4 regions of the Pectobacterium atrosepticum genome follow, and region 1 is predicted to be linked to each of the others. Evidence: predicted binding sites of a transcription regulator. Region 1 holds the regulator's gene; each other region holds the start of a gene.
What was found. The regulator CRP, encoded in region 1, controls carbon source genes, mostly activating them, when cyclic AMP is high. The targets are predictions, from matches to a motif close to ATGTGANNNNNNTCACAT.

Region 1 (5,865 bases):
ATAGAAACTGATTTCTATTTAAATCCTTTAAATTCATGTGGTTGTGTTTTTTAAAATTTGCTATTTCAATCTGGATTCTTTATTTATTATCCGTTTTATACGTCAGGGTTATTCGCTATGAAGCAATTGTGATCGCCGTCAAAATTTAAAAAAACTACCACTTAAAAAGATAAATCCCGTGAACTAACCAGGCAAATTTAAAAAACGTAATTAATTCATGAGGAATTTGTATTTATTATTTTTTTTGTTAAAAATGATTTCAGAAAAATCGGTTTTTATAGGGGGTAAATAATAAAGGTTACCTATTAATAAAGGTGTTTGTTGTAGAAATAAATCATTTGTGATCTGTATAATTATTATCGTGCTAATTTATTGCGTAGAAATGGTGAGCTATTTGTTTTTGCGGGTGACAAGGGCTGGGTGCCTGACGCGAATTTCATGTATGTTAGTACGGCTTTTCCGACTAACTGTGCAATGACTATGCTGCTAATTATCGATAACTACGACTCCTTTACCTACAACCTTTACCAATATTTTTGTGAGCTTGGCGCACAGGTTGTGGTGAAGCGTAATGATGAACTGACACTGCGTGAGATTGAGCTGCTTGCGCCTGAGCGATTGGTGATTTCTCCGGGCCCCTGTACGCCAGATGAGGCAGGTATTTCACTGGCTGTTATTCGTCACTTTGCCGATAAATTGCCTATTTTGGGTGTGTGCCTTGGCCATCAGACTATGGGGCAGGCGTTCGGCGCACGTGTGGTGCGGGCACGACAGGTCATGCACGGGAAGACCTCAGCGATTGCGCACAGCGATACGGGGGTTTTCACTGGGCTGGCTCAGCCTTTGACGGTCACCCGCTATCATTCACTCATCATTGATTCCGCTTCGCTACCTGATTGCTTTGAGGTCACAGCCTGGAGCGAATATGAAGGACAGCGTGACGAGATTATGGGGATACGCCATCGCTCATTGCCGCTGGAAGGCGTGCAGTTCCATCCAGAGAGTATTCTCAGTCAGCAAGGGCATCAGCTTTTGGATAATTTCCTTAAAATTTAATCGCATAGAAACTTATTCTCCTCATTGGCTGATTTAATATTGCCTGAGAGTGATTTTTTATGCATATTTATTGACTATATTTTCATTTCTGACGTAATGGACAGCAGAGTGAGGCAGCAAATGGCAGCAGAGCAGAAAGCGGTGACACGGGATACTCACGATAAGGTGATTTTGCCGGTTTATGCACCCGCGAAGTTTGTACCAGTGAAAGGTAAGGGGAGCCGCGTCTGGGATCAGGACGGCCGCGAGTATATCGATTTCTCCGGTGGCATTGCGGTTACGGCGCTCGGTCACTGCCATCCTGCGCTGGTTAACGCATTGCGGCAGCAGGGTGAAACGCTGTGGCATACCAGCAATATTTTCACCAACGAACCTGCGCTACGCCTCGCGAGCAAATTGATTGATGCCACTTTTGCTGACCGTGTGTTCTTTGTTAATTCCGGTGCAGAGGCTAACGAAGCCGCATTTAAGCTGGCGCGTCACTATGCGGTTAAACGCCATAGTCCATATAAAACCAAGATTATTGCTTTCTACAATGCATTCCATGGCCGAACGCTGTTCACCGTTTCGGTTGGCGGACAGCCTAAATATGCCGATGGTTTCGGGCCTAAACCTGCTGATATCGTGCATGTTCCGTTCAACGACCTAGCTGCCGTTAAAGCGGTGATGGACGATCACACCTGCGCGGTCGTGCTGGAGCCGATTCAGGGCGAAGGCGGCATTACACCCGCTACGCCTGAATTTTTGCAGGGCGTCCGTGACTTGTGCGATCAACATAAAGCGCTGCTGGTATTTGATGAAGTGCAGAGTGGAATGGGACGTACCGGTAAATTATTTAGCTATATGCACTATGGTATTACGCCGGATATCCTTACAACGGCTAAAGCGTTGGGCGGTGGTTTCCCGATTAGTGCGATGCTGACGACGGAAGAGATCGCATCGGTCATGACGGTTGGGGTACACGGCACCACCTATGGCGGCAACCCGCTGGCCTGTGCAGTGGCGGAAGCTGCGCTGGATATCATCAATACGCCGGAAGTGCTATCGGGCGTAGCGGATCGTCACGATCGCTTTGTCAGTGAGCTTGATAAAATCAACCAGCAGTATGGCGTATTTGATCAAGTCCGCGGTATGGGGCTTTTGCTGGGGGCTGAGCTGAAACCGCAATGGCATGGTCGCGCGGGTGAGTTCTTGGCTGCTGCAGCGGCTCAGGGGCTTATGGTGTTGATGGCTGGGCCGAACGTGATCCGCTTTGTGCCGTCTTTGATCATTGATGAAGATGATATTGCGCAGGGGATGGAGAAATTCGCTAAAGCTGTCGCTCAAGTGGTTAACACGGCGAACTGAGTTCACGTTATTTTGTGATAAACCGTTATTTGATAAACCATTTTTTTGTGATAAGCATTGTGCGATAAAAAAAAGCGTGAGGCCGAGGCTTCACGCTTTTTTATTGGTAGGGTATCGCGACAGGGGTTTAGCGAGTGCCGTAAACGACAATCGTTTTACCGTGCGCAGAGATCAGGTTCTGGTCTTCTAACATTTTCAGAATGCGGCCCACGGTTTCACGCGAGCAGCCAACGATTTGCCCAATTTCCTGACGGGTAATTTTAATTTGCATGCCATCTGGATGCGTCATGGCATCAGGTTGTTTTGCCAGGTTGAGTAATGTTTGGGCGATACGGCCAGTTACATCAAGGAAGGCGAGGTTGCCGACTTTTTCTGAGGTAATCTGAAGTCTGTTTGCCATTTGTGCAGACAGACGCATGAGGATATCTGGGTTAACTTGAATGAGCTGGCGGAATTTTTTATAAGAAATTTCAGCCACTTCACAGGCGGTTTTTGCCCGAACCCAAGCACTGCGTTCCTGACCTTCTTCAAACAGGCCGAGCTCACCAATAAAATCGCCCTGATTGAGGTAGGAAAGAATCATTTCCTTGCCTTCTTCATCTTTGATTAGCACTGCGACAGAGCCTTTCACGATGTAGTAAAGCGTTTCTGCTTTTTCACCTTGGTGAATCAGCGTGCTCTTCGATGGATACTTGTGGATATGACAATGGGAAAGGAACCATTCGAGAGTCGGGTCTGTCTGCGGTTTGCCGAGAACCATTCGCTATCATCCTCTGTTGTAATTCACTGCGCAAATTACAGGGGTCAGAGTTCCCTGTACGGCGTGTTTAACTGCTAAAAAAATAAAATTCAGTCTAGGCAGAATGACGTCAGGGAATATACTGGAACCACTGTACCCTTGGTTTTTCGGTTGCTGCTTTGCCGCACCGTAAACGTGGCTGGGTATTTCTGGCTACGTCATCATCTTCTTCGTTTCTGGGTTTGTCCAGAAAAGGTCTATTCTATTTTCGTTTTAACACAGCTTTAAGGATGTGTCTTGTGTTGTCTCGCTTCAGCATGACAAAGCTCTGATTAACGCTGGTTTTTGTACAGTAACGGTATAAATTTTCAAAAAAATTTTAGTGGAGAGACATCATGCAGGCTCGGGTAAAATGGGTTGAAGGCTTAACGTTTTTGGGCGAATCCGCATCAGGACATCAGGTATTGATGGACGGTAATTCTGGCGATAAAGCGCCCAGTCCGATGGAAATGGTGTTGATGTCCGTAGGGGGATGCAGCGCGATTGATGTGGTGTCGATTCTGCAAAAGGGCCGTAACGATGTGGCGGATTGTGAGGTGAAATTAACCTCAGAGCGTCGGTCTGAAGCGCCGCGCTTATTTACCCATATCAATCTGCATTTTATCGTGACGGGGAAAGGGCTGACCGATAAAGCTGTCGAGCGGGCTGTCGAGCTGTCAGCGGAAAAATACTGCTCTGTGGCATTGATGCTGGGCAAAGCCGTTGAAGTGACGCACAGTCACGAAATTAGAATACTGCCGTAATTCCTTTCTCTGAGCATTAATGCTGGTCGCTTAAGCCCGTGTATCTCGATGCTTAAACGATTGGCATTATCCTCTTGGCACGTCTTGCCGTGCTCAGTGTCGGTTATTCGATCGTTTTCCCTTCTATCAACCGCTGCACCAGCGGTGCCATGATTAATTCCATTGCCAGCCCCATTTTCCCGCCGGGAACGACTAACGTATTGATGTGAGAAATAAACGAGCCCTGCAACATGGCGAGCAGATAGGGGTAATCAATATTATCTAATCCCTGAAAGTGGATGACGACGAAACTTTCATCCAGTGAGGGAATCGACTTGGCAGCGAACGGGTTGGAGGTGTCCACGGTTGGTACGCGCTGGAAGTTGATATGGGTGCGAGAGAACTGCGGCGTGATATAGGTGATGTAGTCTTCCATGGAGCGGACAACGGAATCCATTACCGCTTCACGCGAGTGGCCGCGCTCATTGACGTCACGAATCAGCTTTTGAATCCACTCCAAATTGACGATCGGTACTACGCCGACGAGCAAATCGACATGCTGTGCCACGTCGTTTTGATCGGTGACTATGCCACCGTGCAATCCCTCATAGAACAGGATATCGGTAGGTTCCGGCATCGGTTCCCACGGCGTAAATGTCCCAGGAACCTGATTATAAGGAATGGCTTCATCGTAAGTATGAAGGTATTTACGCGTCTGGCCGTGTCCGTGCAGGCCATATTCGATAAACGATTGTTCCAGCAGGCTGAAGTCATTCGCTTCTGGGCCGAAATAGCTGATGTGTCGTCCTAAATCACGCGCTTTACGAATCGCCATATCCATTTCTGGGCGGGTATAGCGGTGAAAGCTGTCACCTTCCAACTGGGCTGCGCGCAGGTCGAATTGTTGGAAAATCTTACGGAAAGCCAGACTGGTGGTCGTGGTTCCCGCTCCACTGGAACCCGTAACTGCAATAATCGGATGCTGATGTGACATAAGGTGCGTGACTCCGTGATCGCGATGCCCGCATAGGCTGAAAGCCTGCGCGCATTCTCAAAAATGACGTAATTGCTCTCATTGTTAGCATGTTTGGCGCGCTCTTTCACGCCTTTCGCCATGCTCAATAAGGGGCATGTCCTCCGGCATTGAGCTGGCTGCGCGGCATAATGTTTAGCGTTTCATGTAACTCAGACCACACCAAAACGACCTCGCCAGATTGGAGTTGGCTGCGGATATCTTCTACTTTCTGCGCCAGCGAGCGCTCCTGTTCGCCGTAATCAGTGCCTTCCCGCAGGACGAAAGATTCAATGATGCTATCCAGCGTTTCTGGATCGAGCTGTTGCCAGGGAATAATCACGCTATGTTTCCTGAGTAAAAATTGTTTCTGAATAAAAAGAACCGGTGGCGTGGTCCAAAAATGGACTAAGCCAATTGGGAATGCGCTGTTCCAGCCACATTTCCGGTTTCAGCAATGTTCCACCGACGAAGCCGACATGCCCGCCGTGTTCCGTTAGCTGATACTCAATATTAGACGGTAACTGCGACAGATCGGGAATGACCTCCGGTGTCATGAAAGGATCGTCCTTCGCATGGATGATCAGCAGCGGCTTGCGTATGTGAGGTAACAGCGGCAGGGCGCTACAGCGTCGATAGTAGTCAGCGGCATCACGAAAGCCGTGGATACGTGAGGTGATGATGTCATCAAACTCCCGTAGCTGGCGGATTCTCTTCAACTGCGGCAACTGAATTGGCAGCGTATCTGGATAAGCCGCCAGCTTGCGACCGGCGTTTTGTTTCAATAGGCGCAGCAGGTAGTGCTGATAGACGCGCGAGAAGCCTTGTTCCATTCGACGGCTACAGGGTTCGAGCATCAAGGGGGCGGAAACAATGACGGCGGCGGACAGAGAACAGGCTTCGCCCTGCTCACCGAGCAGATAGGCCAG
Region 2 (5,865 bases), 2.2 Mb from region 1:
CGACCTCACGGCCGCAGGCTTTTTCGATACGAACCAGATGACGTTCCAGCTCATCCACATCATCGGTGGAATCGGTTTTTGGCAGACGAATAACATCGGCACCACCGCGCACAGCGGCCTCAAGATCCAACAGGCCAAACGGCGTACTGAGCTGGTTGATACGCACCACGGTTTCAATATCGCGATACATCGGGTGCTGGAGCGCATGGAAAACCAGCAGGCGTGCGGTATCTTTTTCCCGCAAGGAAACCGCATCTTCCAGATCGAACATGATGGAGTCAGGTTTATAGATAAACGCATTGGACAGCATGGCGGCATTCGCACCGGGGAGGAATAACATACTGCGGCGAAGCTTATTCATTATAGTTTCTCCCATTCAATCTGCTGTCCGTCTGTCGCACGCAGTACCGCGCTTTGCACGCGGGCACGGATGACACAATCCAATGCGCCTTTGTCATCCACAATGATCGTCCCTTCCTGTACGCCTAACTCTTTCAGCGTGTCATTCACGACCTGTTTAATTTGATGACCGAACTGCTTAATCACTTCACTGTTGATAACTACGGTGAGCTTCCCGTCTGCCGGTGCCACTTTGACCAGCAAATCGCTGGACTCAAAGGTGCCCGCCAGCGACTCCTTAACAATCTTCATAGACTTATCCTGATTAATTTTAATTACGCGTATTCGGGTTCGTAATAGCGTTGTAAATGCTCAAAAGTTGAGGCTGGCACGATGTCCTGAATACGGCTGTACTGCCGAAGTTTGAGTAATTTCCTGACTTCCGAAGCGGAAATTGCCAGTCCTGATGTTTGCCGTTTACGTTCAATTTCAACCACGTTTAACGCCGGGGAAGACACCGTCTGGTCTTTCTCCAGCCAGTAGTGCATGTCCTGGTTGTATTGATACGTCACCGGGCAAAAGGGTTCGGTGCCGACGAAACGCTGGGTAATCCCGAGCGCGGGTGCGATATATTTCCTGAAAATGATTAAATCGAGTGCGGCATGAGCGCGGGTGATCAGTTTCTCTTCCTTCAGGAAATAGGCGGGGAATGTCGCTTTAGAGATCATGTAGTTCGAACCGGCATGCACCGTTAGATTGTGGATGTGCTCCACGCCGCGCTGCACCATCTCCAGACGTTCGCTAAAGGGGAAAAAGGAAACATCTTCCCGAACCACGAATACGTGCAACCAATCACACGACTGCGCCGCGTGTTCCGCTAGATAGCGGTGGCCCAACGTGAAGGGGTTTGCATTCATGACAATGGCGCCGATCTTTTTTTCCGTTCGCGTTGCGAGCGCTTCGGGCTGTGCAAACGCCGTCAATGACTGACAATACTGCTGAATGCCAATCGGTGTGTTTTCCATCAGCACCGCGCTGTCCTGAAAGCACGCTAGTGGGTAAAATCCACATCCTCGGAAGATGTCGACATTTTCCGGTCGGGTATAAAGAAACAGGTGGAAGTGGCCGCGCTGTGCCGCCTGCTGCATCACTTCATTCACCACCTGCACACCCAGGTTGAGGTGTCTGAATTCAGGATCGACCGCAACGCACTTAATGGTGTTGGAGGCCAGTCCCGCGCAGGCGATCAGCCGCCCGCCTAGCTTGCCAACAACAACGATGTCAATATCGTCATCCATGCCGAGCTGGCACTGTGCAAGAAACTGTCGCACGGCGTCCCTCTCCTGCTCCCGAAGGCGCACATCCAGCGTGTCAAAAAAGACGGAATCATTGGCATACATCACGGTTCTTCCTGCAACTCGAATTATTTAGGGCAATCATTGCAGGCTTACCGGTTTTAACGCCGGCAGCCTTGTACTTACCTGTATATTTAGTGCACAGCAGCTTCAGCGGCTACCGGAACCGATTTCAATGGCGCAGCGGCATCCACTATCGTGTTACGCAAATGGCCAATGTTTTCGATTTCAACTTCAATACAGTCTCCCGCTTTCATAAACAGCGGCGGATTGCGTTTTTTACCCACGCCACCCGGTGAACCGGTAATGATCACGTCACCCGCGCTCAACTCGGTAAAGGTACTGATGTATTCAATCAATTCAGCGACTTTGTGGATCATGCTGCTGGTATTGTCGTCCTGCACCATGCGGCCATTCAGATACGTGCGGATTGCCAATACATGCGGATCGGGAATTTCATCCGTGGTGGTCAGATACGGACCGAATGCACCGGTTTTCTGCCAGTTTTTACCCGCGGTAAACCAGCTGTGCTGCCAGTCACGCGCAGATCCATCCATGTAGCAGCTATAACCTGCGACATGAGAAAGCGCGACATCTCGAGAAATATTTTGTCCGCCTTTACCGATAATGACCGCCAGTTCACCTTCATAATCAAACTCGCTGGAATAATGAGGTTTGATGACGGGCGTTGCATGTCCGGTTTGCGAATCCGCAAAGCGGACAAATAACGTTGGCGCAGGATTCTCTTCATTAAATTCCTGACGCTTAGCCGCATAATTCATCCCCACGCACAGTATTTTCCCTGGCGCGGTAATAACGGGTAGGAACGTGACATCCGCAACCGCAATATCCGGCGTGCTCATACTGAATTCATGCGCAACGTGTAATGCATTCTGCGCCAGCAGTGTTTTCAGATCGGGGTAACGGTGGCCAATTTTTCCGCCGAGATCGATTAATCCCGTAGCCGTATAAATGCCGTAACTGTCCTTACCGTTATAACGATAGCTTGCAAGTTTCATAATGTTTCCTGTGCAAAATAAACCCATTCAGATGGTGGTTTTATTTCGTTAACTCAACGCAATTTCTCTCAAGACACTATTTATTTGGCTCAACCACTTTTTATTTTCTGAATCACATCAGACTAAAAAGTTGGCGAGAACCAGTAGTGAAATCGAAACATTAATGGCACCGCCGATGCGCGTGGCAATCTGCGCGAATGGCATCAGCATCATACGGTTACCCGCCGTCAGAATCGCGACATCACCAGTACCGCCCTGCCCGCTCTGGCAGCAGGAAATAATCGCAACATCAATTGGGTGCATGCCGATCTTTCTACCCACTAAGAAACCGGTCCCGACCAGCGTCACTACGGTAGAAATAATCACCAGCAGGTTTTGAATCGTGAAGGCATTGACCAGTTCCTGCCACGGTGTAATCGCCACCCCGACGGCAAACAGAATCGGATACGTCACCGAAGTCTGGAAGAACTTGTAAACAACCTGAGAGCCTTCCAACATTTTAGGTGAAACACCGTGGGCCAACTTCACCACCACGGCGGCGAATAGCATGCCAACTGGTGCAGGCAGGCCAATCATTTTGTGACCGAGCATACCCACCATATACAGCAGGATTGCCAGCAGAGCACCAGAGGCAATGGTCGTTACGTCTGCTTTACCGCTAAAGCCAGAAGCTGGAGCGCTGCTTTCACTACCGCCCAAGTTATTGCCTTTATTCGGCATCAGTTCACCTTCACCGGTCAGGTGTGGATAGCGTTTACCCAACTGATTCAGCACACCGGCAAGGATGATCGCAGTCAGGCTGCCCAGCATTACGATAGGCAAGACACGCCCCAGAGCAACACCTTGGTCCATGTGCAAAATCGTGGCATAGCCGATAGACAGAGGGATAGCCCCTTCACCCACCCCGCCCGCCATAATCGGCAGAATCAGGAAGAAGAAGATTTGGAACGGATCCAGACCTAACGCAATACCTACGCCCATGCCCACCAGCATCCCGGCGATTTCACCGCATAGCATAGGGAAGAAAATACGCATGAAGCCCTGAATCAGCGTTTGCCGATTCATACTCATGATGCTGCCGACAATAATGCAGCAGATGTAGAGATACAGAATGTTGGTACTTTTGTAGAACTTGGTCGTGGATTCAACGACAACGTCCGGCAGCAGGCCATAATGCACCATCGCAGAAGGGATAAAGGTCGCACAGATTGCCGCCGCCCCCATCTTGCCGATAATCGGCAGACGCTTGCCAAACTCACCACAGGCAAACCCGAAGAATGCCAGCGTTGCCACCATCACAACGATATCGCTCGGCAGCTTGCCGCTCAGGCAGTCGATGCCGATTAATACCCCCGCCAGTACAAAAAGTGGCACGGGAATAATACCTACTTTATAGGTATCCAGAACATGCCACCATTTTTCCTTTAATGAAACCTTCCCAGCTGCCTCATTATTTACAACAATATATGAATCATCAGTCGTACTCATAACTCAGTCCCCGTTTTATTTTGTCAACGCATAATAATGGGCGGTCACATATTATTATGTGATTCTCTTCAAATTAAAAAACGAGTTTTAAAGGCGTTTATGATTTTTATGGTTTATATTAACAAATTGCTTATTACGCAGTCAGTTAGATGATTTTATGCTCATAATAAATTTTAAGGTTTTTATGGCGTTTATGGTTTTTATTTCCCAAATATGATTATGTTGATAAAAAGTAATTGAGTTGTTTATTAAACAAAACAGAGTCGTTTAATTTTATCTATTTATTACTATCATCGTATTGGTCACAACATATTTAAACGTGTTATTGCTCACAAGTTTTTTTCTCCCAGTCCATTCTTAATACCATTCGTGATAAATTCAGTAACCATTTTTAGTTAACCACAAGGCTCGCGTGCATCATGAGATTGAGACTTTCCTTTCATATCAAATTATTTATCTATTTGATCGTCTTCTTCTCTTCGCTACTGCTAATGACGGGTATCTATTATTATCATGATATCGATAAGCAACTGTATTCTGAGCTGGGTACACGAGCACAGGTGCAAGCCAGAGAGATCGCCATCATCCCATCGCTGATCGAATCGGTAAAAAATAAAAATATCAGTCAGATAGATATTCTTCTTCAGCAGTTAAAACAGCGCAGTGACGCCAGTTATATCGTGGTCGGTGATAATCAGGCACACCATCTGTTTCATTCTGAAGATGACGCACTCGTCGGCACACAGATGATAGGTGGCGATAATGTTGAAGTTCTGGCAGGGAAAAGCATTATCACGGTGCGCCGAGGTGGTATCGGCATCTCGCTACGCAGCAAAGCGCCGATCGTGGCTGACGGCCAAGTCATTGGTATTGTTTCCGTCGGCTATCTGAAAACCCACATCGATAACCTGACGTTCAGTAAACTGGCGCATATTCTGCTAGCGATTCTGGCGATGTTCGTCGCGCTGTTTATCTTTTCCTGGTGGTTCTCGCGCAACCTGAAGAAACAGATGTTTGGACTCGAACCCCTTGAAATTCGCATGCTAGTCAGGCAGCAGAAGGCGCTGCTCGAATCGATTTACGAAGGGGTCATCGCCATCAATAAGCAACACCGTATTGCCGCTATTAACCATGCCGCCAAAGAGATCCTCGGGTTAAACGAACCTTCCCATATGCTGCGCGGTAAGCCGATTGATACCGTGATTAAACCCGTCCCCTTCTTCTCCGGCGAGGCAATGTGGAACAGCGACACCCACGATGAGATCTGCCGTTTTAACCATGCCACCGTCATTGCCAGCCGAGTGCGGATTATGCTCGAGGATGAACTTCAAGGCTGGGTGATCAGCTTCCGCGGTAAAAACGATATCCACACGCTCAGCATGCAGCTTAGTCAGGTGAAGCGTTACGCTAACAGCCTGCGCATTCTGCGCCACGAACAGCTTAATTGGACCGCGACGCTGGCCGGGTTACTGCATCTAAAACGCTATGACGAAGCTATTAAATATATTGAAGCGCAGTCGGAAAGCGCGCAGGTGGTGCTGGATTTTGTTTCCCACCGTTTCTGTTCACCAGCGCTGTGCGGGCTGCTGCTGGGCAAGTACGCGACAGCACGAGAAAAAGGTATTGAGATTGTTTTTGACCCACGCTGCCAGCTTAGCCACATT
Region 3 (5,865 bases), 890 kb from region 1:
ACGCCAACGGGTTCACGCGTGGCATAAATCTTCGAACCGGGCTTGGCGGGGGGAATAATTTCGCCGTTGACGCGTTTTCCCTGCTCAGCAAACCACTGAATGAAATTCGCCGCATAAACGACTTCGCCTTCGGCTTCCTGCACCGGTTTGCCCTGCTCGGCGGTCATCAACTCCGCCAGATAGCGTTTATTCTCCAGAATCAGCTCGTACCAGCGATACAGAATTTCAGAACGTTCCTTCGCGGTTTTACGCTTCCAGGCGGGGAATGCGGCATGGGCAGCGTCAATCGCCGCCTGCGTCTCTTTCTTTCCCGCTTTCGCTACACGGGCAATAGACTCACCCGTCGCCGGATTCACCACCTCGAAAGTGGCTGCGCCCTGCTGCCACTTCCCCGCAACGAAGTAGCCCGTTTTAAACAGTTCATGATCCTGTAAATGGTTTCCTGACATCGTGTTACCTCCTGAAAATGGTCATATTCCCTTACGTTCTGAGGGAAGCTATGGATAATTCAGTATAGAAGTGATGAACACGGCCTGCGCCACTCTCGGATTAATCGTTCGACTGGTCGCGCTGTCTCGTCCATTAACATTAGTTGCTCAGCGCATGCTGATAATCACGCAGGATCCCAGTCAATCGACCCACGGGCGCAGTCACGCTCGGGGGAAGCTGCTGTTCTGTCAGCATCTGCTGATAACGTTCAAGTTCATCCAACAGCTGCGCAAAATAGCGGCTGCGCGTAGCATCGCGTCGGGCTGAAATCACCTGCTCCGCCGTTGCACGAATCTGGCGATGAAAAGCAGACAGCGCAGCGTTTTGCGGAATATCCAGCGTTCTCAGACGTTGGTGCATGATGATCAGCCACAGGGCAAGGCGATACTTGGCAATGTCGTCAGGAAAGCGGTTCAGCAGCAGGAAAAGCTGTTGATACAGCGCAGGCAAGTGATTTTCCTTGCGCCGCGCTCTGTTGGTGGTCAGTGCCGAAACCGCACCATACACAAAGCGATTCAACAACGTTCTCCCCGTATGCGCCTTGGTGTTATCCCGGATCAGCATGATCACCATCAGCGCCAGAAAGCAGCCGATGATCTGGCCGATCGCGCTGTCCAAAAACTGGCTAACGTTGAATGTCATCGGGTTATCCAGCACCAGGATATTGATCGTACTGGCCAATGCACCCAGCGAGCCTAGCCGACGCTTTTGTACTTCAAGCCCGAGAAAGAAAGCCATCCCCCCCAGACTCAGACACAGCAGCAGCATACTTTGCTGCGTTGACGGCATGATAAACATGAACATCAGCGCACCCAGTGGCAGCGCATAGATCGTTCCAAAAAGAAAATCCTTCGCCATCATCTGTGGATTTGGCAAACGCATGGCAAGCGACGTCACCACCGCAATCATCACCATACACACGCTGCCAGACGTCCAGCCAGTGCTGAGCCAGAACAGGCAGCCTAGCGCCGTCGCCACACCGGTGCGTAAACCGTTAATCATGGCGTGATGAGTTTCCGCCGAGGGCGCTTTAATTTCTACATCACTGTTCAGCACGTCAGCTTCTATCGTGTTGAGGCGTCCGTTGGCCTGCACACCCTTCGCCAGCAGCAGATAGCGCGTCGCCGCGCCAACCCAATCGATCAACGTAGGCGGCACGTCACGGCTGTCAGCAGCGATCAGGTGACGCAATGCTTTCACACGGCAATGCACATCCCGCAATGACTCAACAGGCTGATCCAACACCATCTTCAGGCTACTTTTTACAGGGGTCGGGACATCCTGCAAAATCAGGTAAGTTTCACACACCTGAGTGATCATCATGAGCGATTGCGTATGCAACGACGTTAAGCGGCGATTGCTGTTCTGCCAGCGCGAGGACTCCAGCATCAGGCTACTGCGCATACCGCTGAGCGCGGTCGTTTTGCGCACCAACGCATGCCATGCCGCATCTATCGCTTCTTTCTCCGTCCCGCTCATGCTGAGTTGCAGTAACCGATACTGATCCACCAGCAGTTCACCGATGCTACGGTCAACATCCTGCTTGATCGATCGTGGTGAGAACAGCAAATCCGCCAGAATGGCGCAGACGATGCCCAGCACAATCTCGCTACAGCGCTCCACAGCGAACTGCGGCGTCAGCAGCGGCGTTCCCTGCGTAGAGACAATGATAATCAGCGCGGTATAACCCGCCAGCCCAAATATATAGGCGTTTTCGACTTTAACCAGCGAGGAAACCCAGGTACAGAGGCCGGCCCAAATACAGCACAGCATCAGCATTACCACAGGCGCACGAACGGTAGCGATAATGATGACAAGTGCACCAATACAGCCAATAAAAGTCCCAATAATACGTAACATACCACGATGGCGAATTGCACCGGAAAACGGCTCGCCACCTGCAGCAAATGCGGGGCCAGCAGCGACAATCGCCGCGGTGAGAACCGACCAGCGCGGGGTTTCCAGCTGTAGGTGGAAACCCAGAAACAGGGACAGCACAATCGCAAAGCTCAGTTTGAAAGCGAAGCGAAGGCGCGCAAACTTCGGTGTTGTAAAGAACAAGGATCCTGTTAATGACGAGGTTTTCATCATCGCCTCACTTAGCCAAACTCACGCAGGCGATAAAGAAGGCGGATAAGTGGCGAAGGCTTTTTGTCATTGTTGACCTGCTCGCCAGTAACCACCACAGTCGCCGTCGTGCCAGCTGGGTAGAGGTCGCCCATTTGCCGATCGAGGCGAATTTTTACCGGCACGCGCTGCGCTAAACGCACCCACTCCAGATTAGAATCTACGTTAGCCAGGCCTTTAGTATTCGCACTGTTGCTGCTGTTATTTATCCCAGCCGCCACGCTATCAACGGTGCCGTAAAATATCTTTTCGCTACCCAGCGGGGTGATTTCCGCACGATAGCCACGGCGAACGCCTTCGAGCTTGGTCTCTTCCATGTACGCCAGCAGGTAAAACGAATCCTTCTTCACCAGCGCGACCGCCGTATTACCGCGTTCAATGAACTCGCCGCTTTGCACATGCAGGTTGGTGACCCAGCCGTCAGCAGGCGCGCGTACCACGGTACGATCCAACTCCAATTTCGCCAGAGACATTACCGCCTGCGCTTTAGCAAGCTGGTGCGTTGCGGTTTCTAGCGCATTGTTGGACTGATCGATATTTTCCTGTGACATCGCACTGACGCCCAGCCGCGCACGACGTCCTGATTCCCGGCGTTTTTCCGTCACCAGCGCCTGATAGTAAGCAACATCGGCTTCCGCCTGCGCCACGGCCTGGTGGTAACGCGGCTGGTCGATGACAAACAGCACATCGCCTTTGTTCACCAACTGATTGTCCGTGACACGAACGTCGGTCAGCAACCCGCTGACGTCCGGCGCGATCGCCACCACATCCGCCGTAAATTTGGCATCTCGCGTCCAGGGCGATTCGGTATAAAACGCCCAGACACGAAAAATGGCCACAATCGCACACAGCACAATCACCAGCGTGATGACCACACGACTCAGTTTTTTGGTCAGCGCGGCCTGCTGCCTAAACAAGGTTAAAAAGAAACTTTTCACAGACGCCTCACAGACCGTAACGGAACAGTAAATAGAACAAGCAGCAGAACAGCGCGCTGTTAAACAGCGCAGGATGCCAAACGAAGTCATAGATACCCGTCGGTTGCAGCAGACGGTTCACAACAAAAAATAGGGTCAGCGACACCATCAAGACAAAAAATACGGGGGGAAATGACAGCCCGAACAGCACCATAACCGGGAGTGAACTCATCCTCTTTTCCTTTTTTCTAGTAGATAGCGGTAGCGAGCAAGTGTGCTACCGGATGGTCAATTATGTGGTGCAATAACGCAGCGTAGTGCTGACGTTCAGCATCGACAAAAGCGCTTCATCCCGCAGGCTGACGGCCAACGGATTGGATAGCGTTAAACTGATGAGTAGCGATGTCAGCAGGGACTGACTAACGATGGGGAATCAGCGTATTACTCTATACCCGTCATACTTCAAGCTGCATGTGCGTTAGCTGCGTTCACTCACCCGAATCACTTACCTGTGTAAGCTCATCGGGATGAAATGAGAGACATCCTGTCTCTCACCGAAGGCCAGCCGTTGGCTGGTCAAATTCGTTCCAGACGAATTTGTCCCTCGCTTGCCGCGTTATTCGGCCTGATGGCCTCACCCCTTCGGGGTCAGCGCAAGCTCTGTTCAAAAACACCTTGCCGTTTTTGTCCTGCAACTCGAATTATTTAGGCTATATATTGGATAAATAATTATTGGGGAGCCTTGAGCGGACAATGTTCCACTCGGTATCACCGGATAGGCTATATTATGGATGCTTATTATCACCTTATCTACATAGTGTGATCTAAATCACTTTTAAGCCAGAGTGAATAATGGAAAGACTAAAGAGTATGTCGGTGTTTGCCCGCGTGGTGGAATGTGGTTCTTTTACCGCCGCCGCACGCCAGTTGCAGATGAGCGTATCCGCCGTCAGCCAGACCGTCTCCAAGCTTGAAGATGAACTACAGATTAAGCTGCTGAACCGCAGTACGCGCAGTATTGGTCTGACGGAAGCGGGAAAAATTTACTATCACGGCTGCCGTAGAATGCTACATGAAGCTCATGAGGTACACGAACAGCTTTATGCCTTCAACAACACGCCGATCGGCACGCTACGCATTGGTAGTTCGTCTACCATGGCGCAGAATGTGTTATCCACCATGACTGCCGCGATGCTGAAGGAATATCCTGGTTTGTCCGTCAATCTGGTCACCGGCATTCCGGCTCCCGACCTGATCGCCGACGGACTGGATATCGTTATCCGCGTCGGTGCACTACAGGATTCCACCCTGTTTTCGAAACGTTTAGGCTCGATGCCGATGGTGGTCTGTGCCGCGAAAAGCTATCTGGCGCAGCACGGCACGCCGGATAAGCCAGCAGATATGGTGAATTTTTCCTGGCTGGAATACAGCGTGCGGCCCGACAGTGAATTCGAACTGATTGCACCGGAAGGCATTTCGACCCGCGTCACACCACAGGGGCGCTTTGTCACCAACGATCCGCAAACGCTGGTACGCTGGCTCAAGATCGGAGCGGGTATCGCGTATATTCCGCTCATGTGGATTGTGGACGAAATCAATCGTGGCGAAATCGAGATTCTATTCAACCGCTACCACTCCGATCCGCGCCCGGTCTACGCGCTTTACACCCGCAAAGACAACCTGCCGCTAAAAGTACAGGTCTGCATTAACTATATGACGGAATACTTCAAGAACGTCGCCCTTACATATCAAAGCTATCGGCAGGATCATGGCGAGGACAAAAAGTAGGTTTTGCAAAGAGAAAATGCGAAGCGTTTTCCTCTTTCATATAAAACGCATCCCCATCCCAGCATCTGTGCGTTATACCTCTCTCTTCGTTCAGGAGAGTAAAATCACATGGATAACGTACGAATAAATTCGTACAATACGGGTGAGGGGATGGGGTTCAAGAATGCCAAAAAGCAGCTTATCGTCTGTTTGCAGTCAGGTAATGTGCTGCATGAAGCCAGAGGGAATATCAGCACGAAGAATTTGCTGGCAATCGGACAAATATCAATAACATAACTCATTGATATTATTTATAAATCAACGGGGACATCCTACTCTTCTTCACCCCATCATTTTGCAGCACATGTTGATGTTCATATCATCCGTTGCCGCTATCGAGGAGTGCCGTGGTATATCAAGTGGTACTTTACCGAGCCGGATTGTGTCTTTATTAGCGTCCACCATTGAGGCGATGACATGAAAATTTTCAAAGTCGGCGATACACAGGCAACGCTCTGTAATACCTGCCAATCATATGAAACAGCGACGTTTCAACTTAAAGACG
Region 4 (5,865 bases), 1.1 Mb from region 1:
CTGAAGCTGGGTACTGAGATTGTCAGTTCGCAGGATGGCTCGATTGCCGCTCTGCTGGGCGCCTCTCCGGGCGCTTCTACCGCAGCGCCGATTATGCTGAGCCTGCTGGAAAAAGTGTTTAAAGATAAAGTAGCGACGCCGGAATGGCAGAGCAAGCTGAAAGAGATTGTACCGTCTTATGGTCAGAAGCTGGACGGTAATATTGAGATGACCAATAAAATTCGCAGCTACACCAGCAGTACGCTGGGTCTGGATTATATTGAGGTTAAGCCTGAGTAATCGGTATTAACCGGATCACACTATCTAAGGCCGCGAAAGCGGCCTTTTTTGTGTCTTCGCCTAGGTACATACGGACAAATAAAAAAGCAGGTAAGTTGCCTTACCTGCTTTTATTTAGAAATTCGTAGGTTATTTAGAACGCATAGTTGAAGTTCACGCCGTACAGCCAGGCTTTACCCTCAGAGCTGAAGTTGTACGTTGGAGACGTTGCAGTTGGGCCTTTTTCGGTGATGGTAACTTTTTTACCATGCATGTAGGACACGCCAACATCAACAGAGGCATCTTTGTTAAACGCATAGGTAGTACCTGCGCTCAACCAGAAACGGTCCTGATCGGGGATGGAGATAGAACGTCTGTCGGCCGGTACCGGGCTGTCATCAAACGCAATACCACTACGGAACGTCCAGTTATCGTCGTGATAGTAGGTGGTGCCGAGTGCGATACGATAAGCATCACGGAAGTTTTCTTCTTTCTGGAACAAGGTTTGTCCATTGCTACCCGTTGCTTTCAATTCTTGGAACTGGCTCCAACTGGTGTAGGTCAGGCTGTAGTGTACCGCCCATTTCGGCGCTACGCGATGATAGGCCGATGCTTCCCACATTTCCGGCAGATTTAGCGTCAGTTTACCAGGCACTGTTGCGCCATTAAGCGCTCCTGCTCCTGCGGGCAGTTGGTTACTGTAGTCACCATTAAAGTCGATATCGACTTTAGAGCGGTAGGTTAGGCCGATGCGATTGTTTTCATCTACTTCGTACAGGATGCCGGCGTTCCAGCCGTAGCCCCACTCTTTACCTTCCATACGTGATATTTCTGTACGGGGAGTCACACCTAGAGCAGGAGGAAATGCAGCGGACAGCTCCCCTGCATGACGCACAAACTTGGCATCGGCATAGACGGCGTTAACACCTAAACCAAAGCTGAAATGCTGGTTCAGGCGATAGGCGGCGCTCAGGTTCAGGTTCGAGGTCAGCAGATCGGTTTGACCGCCGATAGAGCCAGCTACATAGTTGTCATTAAACTCAGTCGCCAGACCATAGTTGGTTACCGCAGAAGCACCAATCGCCCACTGTTCGTTAAGCGGCATAATAAAATGCAGGTTCGGCACCCAGGCATGTGGTGCGATATTTTTCGCATCAGCATTTTGCCCAGATGAACTTGAACCACTGATATCAATATCTGGGTTGATATAGGTGACACCACCAGAGAACGATGGGCGGTCAAACATGGTCATGGTCGCCGGGTTACGGCTACCGGAGGTCGCATTGTCGGCTACGGCACCTTCACCAGAAAACGCGCGTCCCAGACCCGATGATGAGTATTCATTAAGCTGGAAACCAGCCGCGGACACATTTGCTGAAAACAGGGCCACCGCAACAGCAATTGTGGATTGTTTGAACAGGTTTTTCTGGCTCATGACCAAAACCTCTTTATATGCTTGTTATTTAACGTTGTTACACAAAGTAACAAGGGACGCGCATTGTAGGGGGCGCACTCAGCCTGACAAATCAGACCAGTTGGCAAAGTATAAGTTGGGAATACAATAATGTTGCGCTTGTGTATCCGAAATATTTCTAAAATGATGCAAAATTTAGATCTGCTTAACGGTTTGGTTAATTTGTGTGAGGAAATATTACTCAGCCTTCACTGCTCAATAACACATTAATGTGACTGATATCACTAAAATTGCTGGCTAGCATGAAGTGCTGGCACTGATTTGGGATGAGGGAGTAAAATATAAGGAAGATAAAAATTTTTGAACTGGATCAAATCTCCTGCGTCTTAAGTCTTAAGAGGAAAGCATCATGACGAACGTAATCAACAAATGCAGTGCTGAAGAAACCGCAGCCTGCTGCTGTGTCGATGTCGGCACAATCATGGATAACACAGATTGCACGGCATCTTACAGCAACGTGTTCGGCGATCGTTCTGACGCGGAAGCGACATTAGCGGCCCTGACGGAAAAAGCGCGTGCGGTAGAGTCTGAACCTTGCGAAATCGCTAGCACGCTGGAAGACGTAGACGGCGGCGTTAAGCTGGACATTGATTTTACGTTCAGCTGTCAGGTTGAAACGATGATTTTCCAGCTCGGCCTGCGTTAACTTTTGTGTTGGCAGGAGCCCTTCCGCGGCTCCTGTTATTGCTTCCTTTCCCTAACTTATCGCCTGACCTCTGTTTCTTCTCTTCTTGCCGTTTCTTCATCTTTTTTGTTCGTCGCTACTTGCATGCTCTTCACACTTTTATGTTGCGCGGCTTTGCGTAATGTAACTATCTGGTTAACAATGAAATCAGGTCTGACCTGTTGTGCGCGTACTTTATTTTCGGTTAACAGGAGCGTTTATGAGTGAGGTATTACCTCTGATAACCCGCCGTGGCGATCGCATTGTGTTCGTGAGCGGATTACGCACCCCATTTGCCCGGCAGGCAACGGCCTATCATGGCGTACCTGCCATTGAGTTAGGGAAGCTCGTCACCAGTGAGTTACTGGTTCGAACCGGTATCGATCCTGAGCTGATCGAGCTATTGGTGTTCGGGCAGGTGGTCCAAATGCCTGAAGCGCCGAATATCGCCAGAGAGATCGTGCTTGGTACGGGCATGAGCGTGCATACCGATGCGTATAGTGTTTCCCGCGCTTGTGCCACCAGCTTTCAGGCTGTCGCTAATGTGGCAGAAAGCATTATGGCGGGTACGGTGGAAGTCGGTATTGCCGGGGGCGCGGATTCCTCTTCTGTGCTGCCCATTGGCGTCAGTAAAGCGCTGGCCAGAACGCTGGTGGATATGAACAAGGCCCGAACGCTGGGCCAGAAGTTGACGTTGTTGAGCGGCCTGCGTCCGAAAGATTTGCTCCCGGTTGCGCCCGCCGTGGCGGAGTATTCCACCGAGCTGCGTATGGGCGATACCGCGGAACAGATGGCAAAAACCTACGGCATCACGCGTGAAGAACAGGATGAACTGGCACATCGCTCACACAGGCTGGCAGCACAGGCCTGGGAATCTGGCGTGCTGCGGGATGAAGTGATGACGGCTTACGTCCCCCCTTACGAGAAGGCGTTGAGTGAAGATAACAACGTGCGGCATGACTCCGCCATAGAGCAGTATTCGCGTTTACGTCCGGCGTTCGATCGCCGACACGGTACGGTGACGGCGGCAAACAGCACGCCGCTAACGGATGGCGCAGCGGCAGTCTTGATGATGAGTGAATCCAAGGCCAAAAGTCTGGGGCTTACGCCGCTAGGCTATCTGCGCAGTTATGCCTTCAGCGCCATCGGCGTGCAGCGTGATATGTTGTTGGGGCCTGCCTATGCTTCCCCGCTTGCGCTGGCAAGAGCGGGTGTGGCGTTGGCCGATCTAACGCTCATTGATATGCACGAAGCCTTTGCTGCCCAGACGCTGGCAAATCTGAAGCTGTTTGCCAGCGATGAATTTGCTCGGAATCAATTGGGCAGAAATGCCGCGCTGGGTGAGGTGGATCGCGCTAAGTTCAACGTACTGGGTGGCTCTATTGCCTATGGGCATCCTTTTGCTGCCACTGGCGCGAGGATGATTACCCAAACGCTGAATGAACTGCGTCGTCGCGGTGGCGGGCTGGGATTAACCACCGCCTGCGCGGCGGGCGGGCTGGGCGCTGCAATGGTACTGGAGGTGACGCCATGAACGATCAACAGCCTTTCTCCGTTACAGCATCGCCTACAACGGAAAAAACATCTGCATTTTCCCTCACCATTCGGCCGGACAATATCGGTGTGATCAGCATTGATGTCCCCGGCGAGAGGGTGAACACGCTAAAGAGCGAATTTGCAGAACAGATCCTCTCGGTCTTTGAGTTGGCGCGGCAGCATGCGACGCTCAGGGGACTGATTTTTATTTCCGCCAAGCCTGATTCGTTTATTGCTGGTGCGGATATCACCATGTTGAATAAGTGCAGCAGCGCCGAGCAGGCCGAAAATCTAGCCAAGCAAGGGCAGGAAACGTTTGAGCAGATTGCAGCGTTACCTTTCCCCGTGGTGGCTGCGATTCATGGTGCTTGTTTAGGTGGTGGGCTGGAATTGGCATTAGCCTGCGACTATCGCGTTTGCTCGCTGGATGAAAAAACGGTGCTTGGGCTACCGGAAGTACAGCTTGGCCTCCTTCCCGGATCGGGCGGAACGCAGCGTTTGCCACGTTTGATTGGTCTGGATAGCGCACTGGATCTTATTCTGACGGGTCGCCATCTCCGGGCGGGTCAGGCGCTACGGCAGGGGCTGGTGGATGAGGCGGTTCCGCACGATATTCTGCTGGATACGGCAGTCGAGATTCTCAAAAAAGGAAAACGCAAAGCGGTGCCGCTGGGCTGGCGTTCGCGTCTGCTGAACAGTCCGGGTATTCGTCATTTGCTTTTCAAAATGGTGAAACGCAAGACTCGCGCGAAAACACATGGCAACTATCCCGCTACTGAAAAGATCATTCAGGTGGTACGCCGGGGAATAGAAAAAGGCCGGGAAGAAGGGTATCGGCATGAGGCGCGAGCGTTTGGAAAACTGGTGATGACGCCGGAGTCTGCCGCACTACGCCACTTGTTTTTTGCCACTAACGCATTAAAGAAAACCTCCGGTGCGGCCTCTGAGGCGAAGCCGATCCATCGTGTCGGCATTCTGGGTGGCGGGTTAATGGGCGGAGGGATCGCCAGCGTGACGGCAACGCGCGGGCAGTTGCCTGTGCGTATTAAAGATATCAATGAGCAGGGTATTAACCATGCGTTGAAGTACAACTGGCAATTATTGACCAAGCGCGTTCAGAGTAAACGGATGAAGCCGACGGAGCGCCAGCGTTTGATGACGTTGATTTCCGGCAGTACGGACTATCGTGGTTTTGAACATGCAGATATCGTCATTGAAGCGGTCTTCGAAGATCTGGCACTGAAGCGGCAAATGATTACGGAGATTGAAGATCATGCCGCGCCGCATACCATTTTCGCATCCAATACCTCCTCGTTGCCGATCCATCAAATCGCGGAGGGCGCGCGTCGTCCACAACTGGTTGTTGGCCTGCACTATTTTAGCCCGGTAGATAAAATGCCGCTGGTTGAAGTCATTCCCCACGCGCACACCAGCGCGGAGACGGTTGCGACGACGGTTGCCCTGGCGAGAAAGCAGGGAAAAACCGCGATCGTCGTGGGAGACAGCGCTGGTTTCTATGTGAATCGCATATTGGCACCTTACATCAACGAAGCGGCTTACTGCCTGTTGGAAGGGGAGCCGATTGAATCGATTGACTATGCGCTGGTGCGTTTTGGTTTCCCCGTCGGCCCGCTAGCGCTGCTGGATGAAGTCGGTATTGATGTCGCGACCAAAATTGTACCGGTACTGAGTGAAGAACTCGGCGATCGTTTTACCTCCCCGCCAGCGTTTGATGCGATCCTGAAAGATGGGCGCAAAGGGCGCAAGAATGGCAAAGGGTTCTATCGGTACAATAAAACGCGCCGTTTCTGGCACTCGGGGAAAGAAGTCGACAGCTCGGTTTATCCGTTGTTGGATGTGACACCGAAGGCGCATATCGATCCTGCATTAATCAGCCAGCGTGCCGTGATGATGATGTTGAATGAGGCGGCGC

Region 2: GZ59_RS09610 (2-hydroxycarboxylate transporter family protein) is a predicted target of CRP. The motif match lies at 4,258-4,275, and genes of this name have one in related genera.
Region 3: aaeR (HTH-type transcriptional activator AaeR) is a predicted target of CRP. The motif match lies at 4,351-4,368, and genes of this name have one in related genera.
Region 4: fadL (long-chain fatty acid transporter FadL) is a predicted target of CRP. The motif match lies at 1,942-1,959, and genes of this name have one in related genera.

The regions. Positions count from the first base shown of each region.
Region 1 covers NZ_CP009125.1:4,432,089-4,437,953, reverse strand. The annotation lists gene GZ59_RS19785 (aminodeoxychorismate synthase component II) at 481-1,056, shown strand; gene argD (bifunctional acetylornithine/succinyldiaminopimelate transaminase) at 1,177-2,403, shown strand; gene crp (cAMP-activated global transcriptional regulator CRP) at 2,531-3,163, opposite strand; gene GZ59_RS19770 (OsmC family protein) at 3,538-3,945, shown strand; gene GZ59_RS19765 (phosphoribulokinase) at 4,049-4,918, opposite strand; gene GZ59_RS19760 (YheU family protein) at 5,043-5,279, opposite strand; gene GZ59_RS19755 (hydrolase) at 5,281-5,865, opposite strand, start outside.
Region 2 covers NZ_CP009125.1:2,182,924-2,188,788, reverse strand. The annotation lists gene citE (citrate (pro-3S)-lyase subunit beta) at 1-361, opposite strand, end outside; gene citD (citrate lyase acyl carrier protein) at 361-651, opposite strand; gene citC ([citrate (pro-3S)-lyase] ligase) at 675-1,739, opposite strand; gene GZ59_RS09615 (fumarylacetoacetate hydrolase family protein) at 1,829-2,713, opposite strand; gene GZ59_RS09610 (2-hydroxycarboxylate transporter family protein) at 2,831-4,201, opposite strand; gene GZ59_RS09605 (ATP-binding protein) at 4,621-5,865, shown strand, end outside.
Region 3 covers NZ_CP009125.1:327,548-333,412, reverse strand. The annotation lists gene GZ59_RS01505 (NAD-dependent succinate-semialdehyde dehydrogenase) at 1-449, opposite strand, end outside; gene aaeB (p-hydroxybenzoic acid efflux pump subunit AaeB) at 589-2,577, opposite strand; gene aaeA (p-hydroxybenzoic acid efflux pump subunit AaeA) at 2,589-3,554, opposite strand; gene aaeX (p-hydroxybenzoic acid efflux pump operon protein AaeX) at 3,562-3,765, opposite strand; gene aaeR (HTH-type transcriptional activator AaeR) at 4,386-5,321, shown strand; gene GZ59_RS23775 (hypothetical protein) at 5,430-5,597, shown strand; gene GZ59_RS01475 (hypothetical protein) at 5,778-5,865, shown strand, end outside.
Region 4 covers NZ_CP009125.1:3,359,965-3,365,829, reverse strand. The annotation lists gene mqo (malate dehydrogenase (quinone)) at 1-279, shown strand, start outside; gene fadL (long-chain fatty acid transporter FadL) at 413-1,693, opposite strand; gene GZ59_RS14875 (YfcZ/YiiS family protein) at 2,082-2,378, shown strand; gene fadI (acetyl-CoA C-acyltransferase FadI) at 2,617-3,930, shown strand; gene fadJ (fatty acid oxidation complex subunit alpha FadJ) at 3,927-5,865, shown strand, end outside.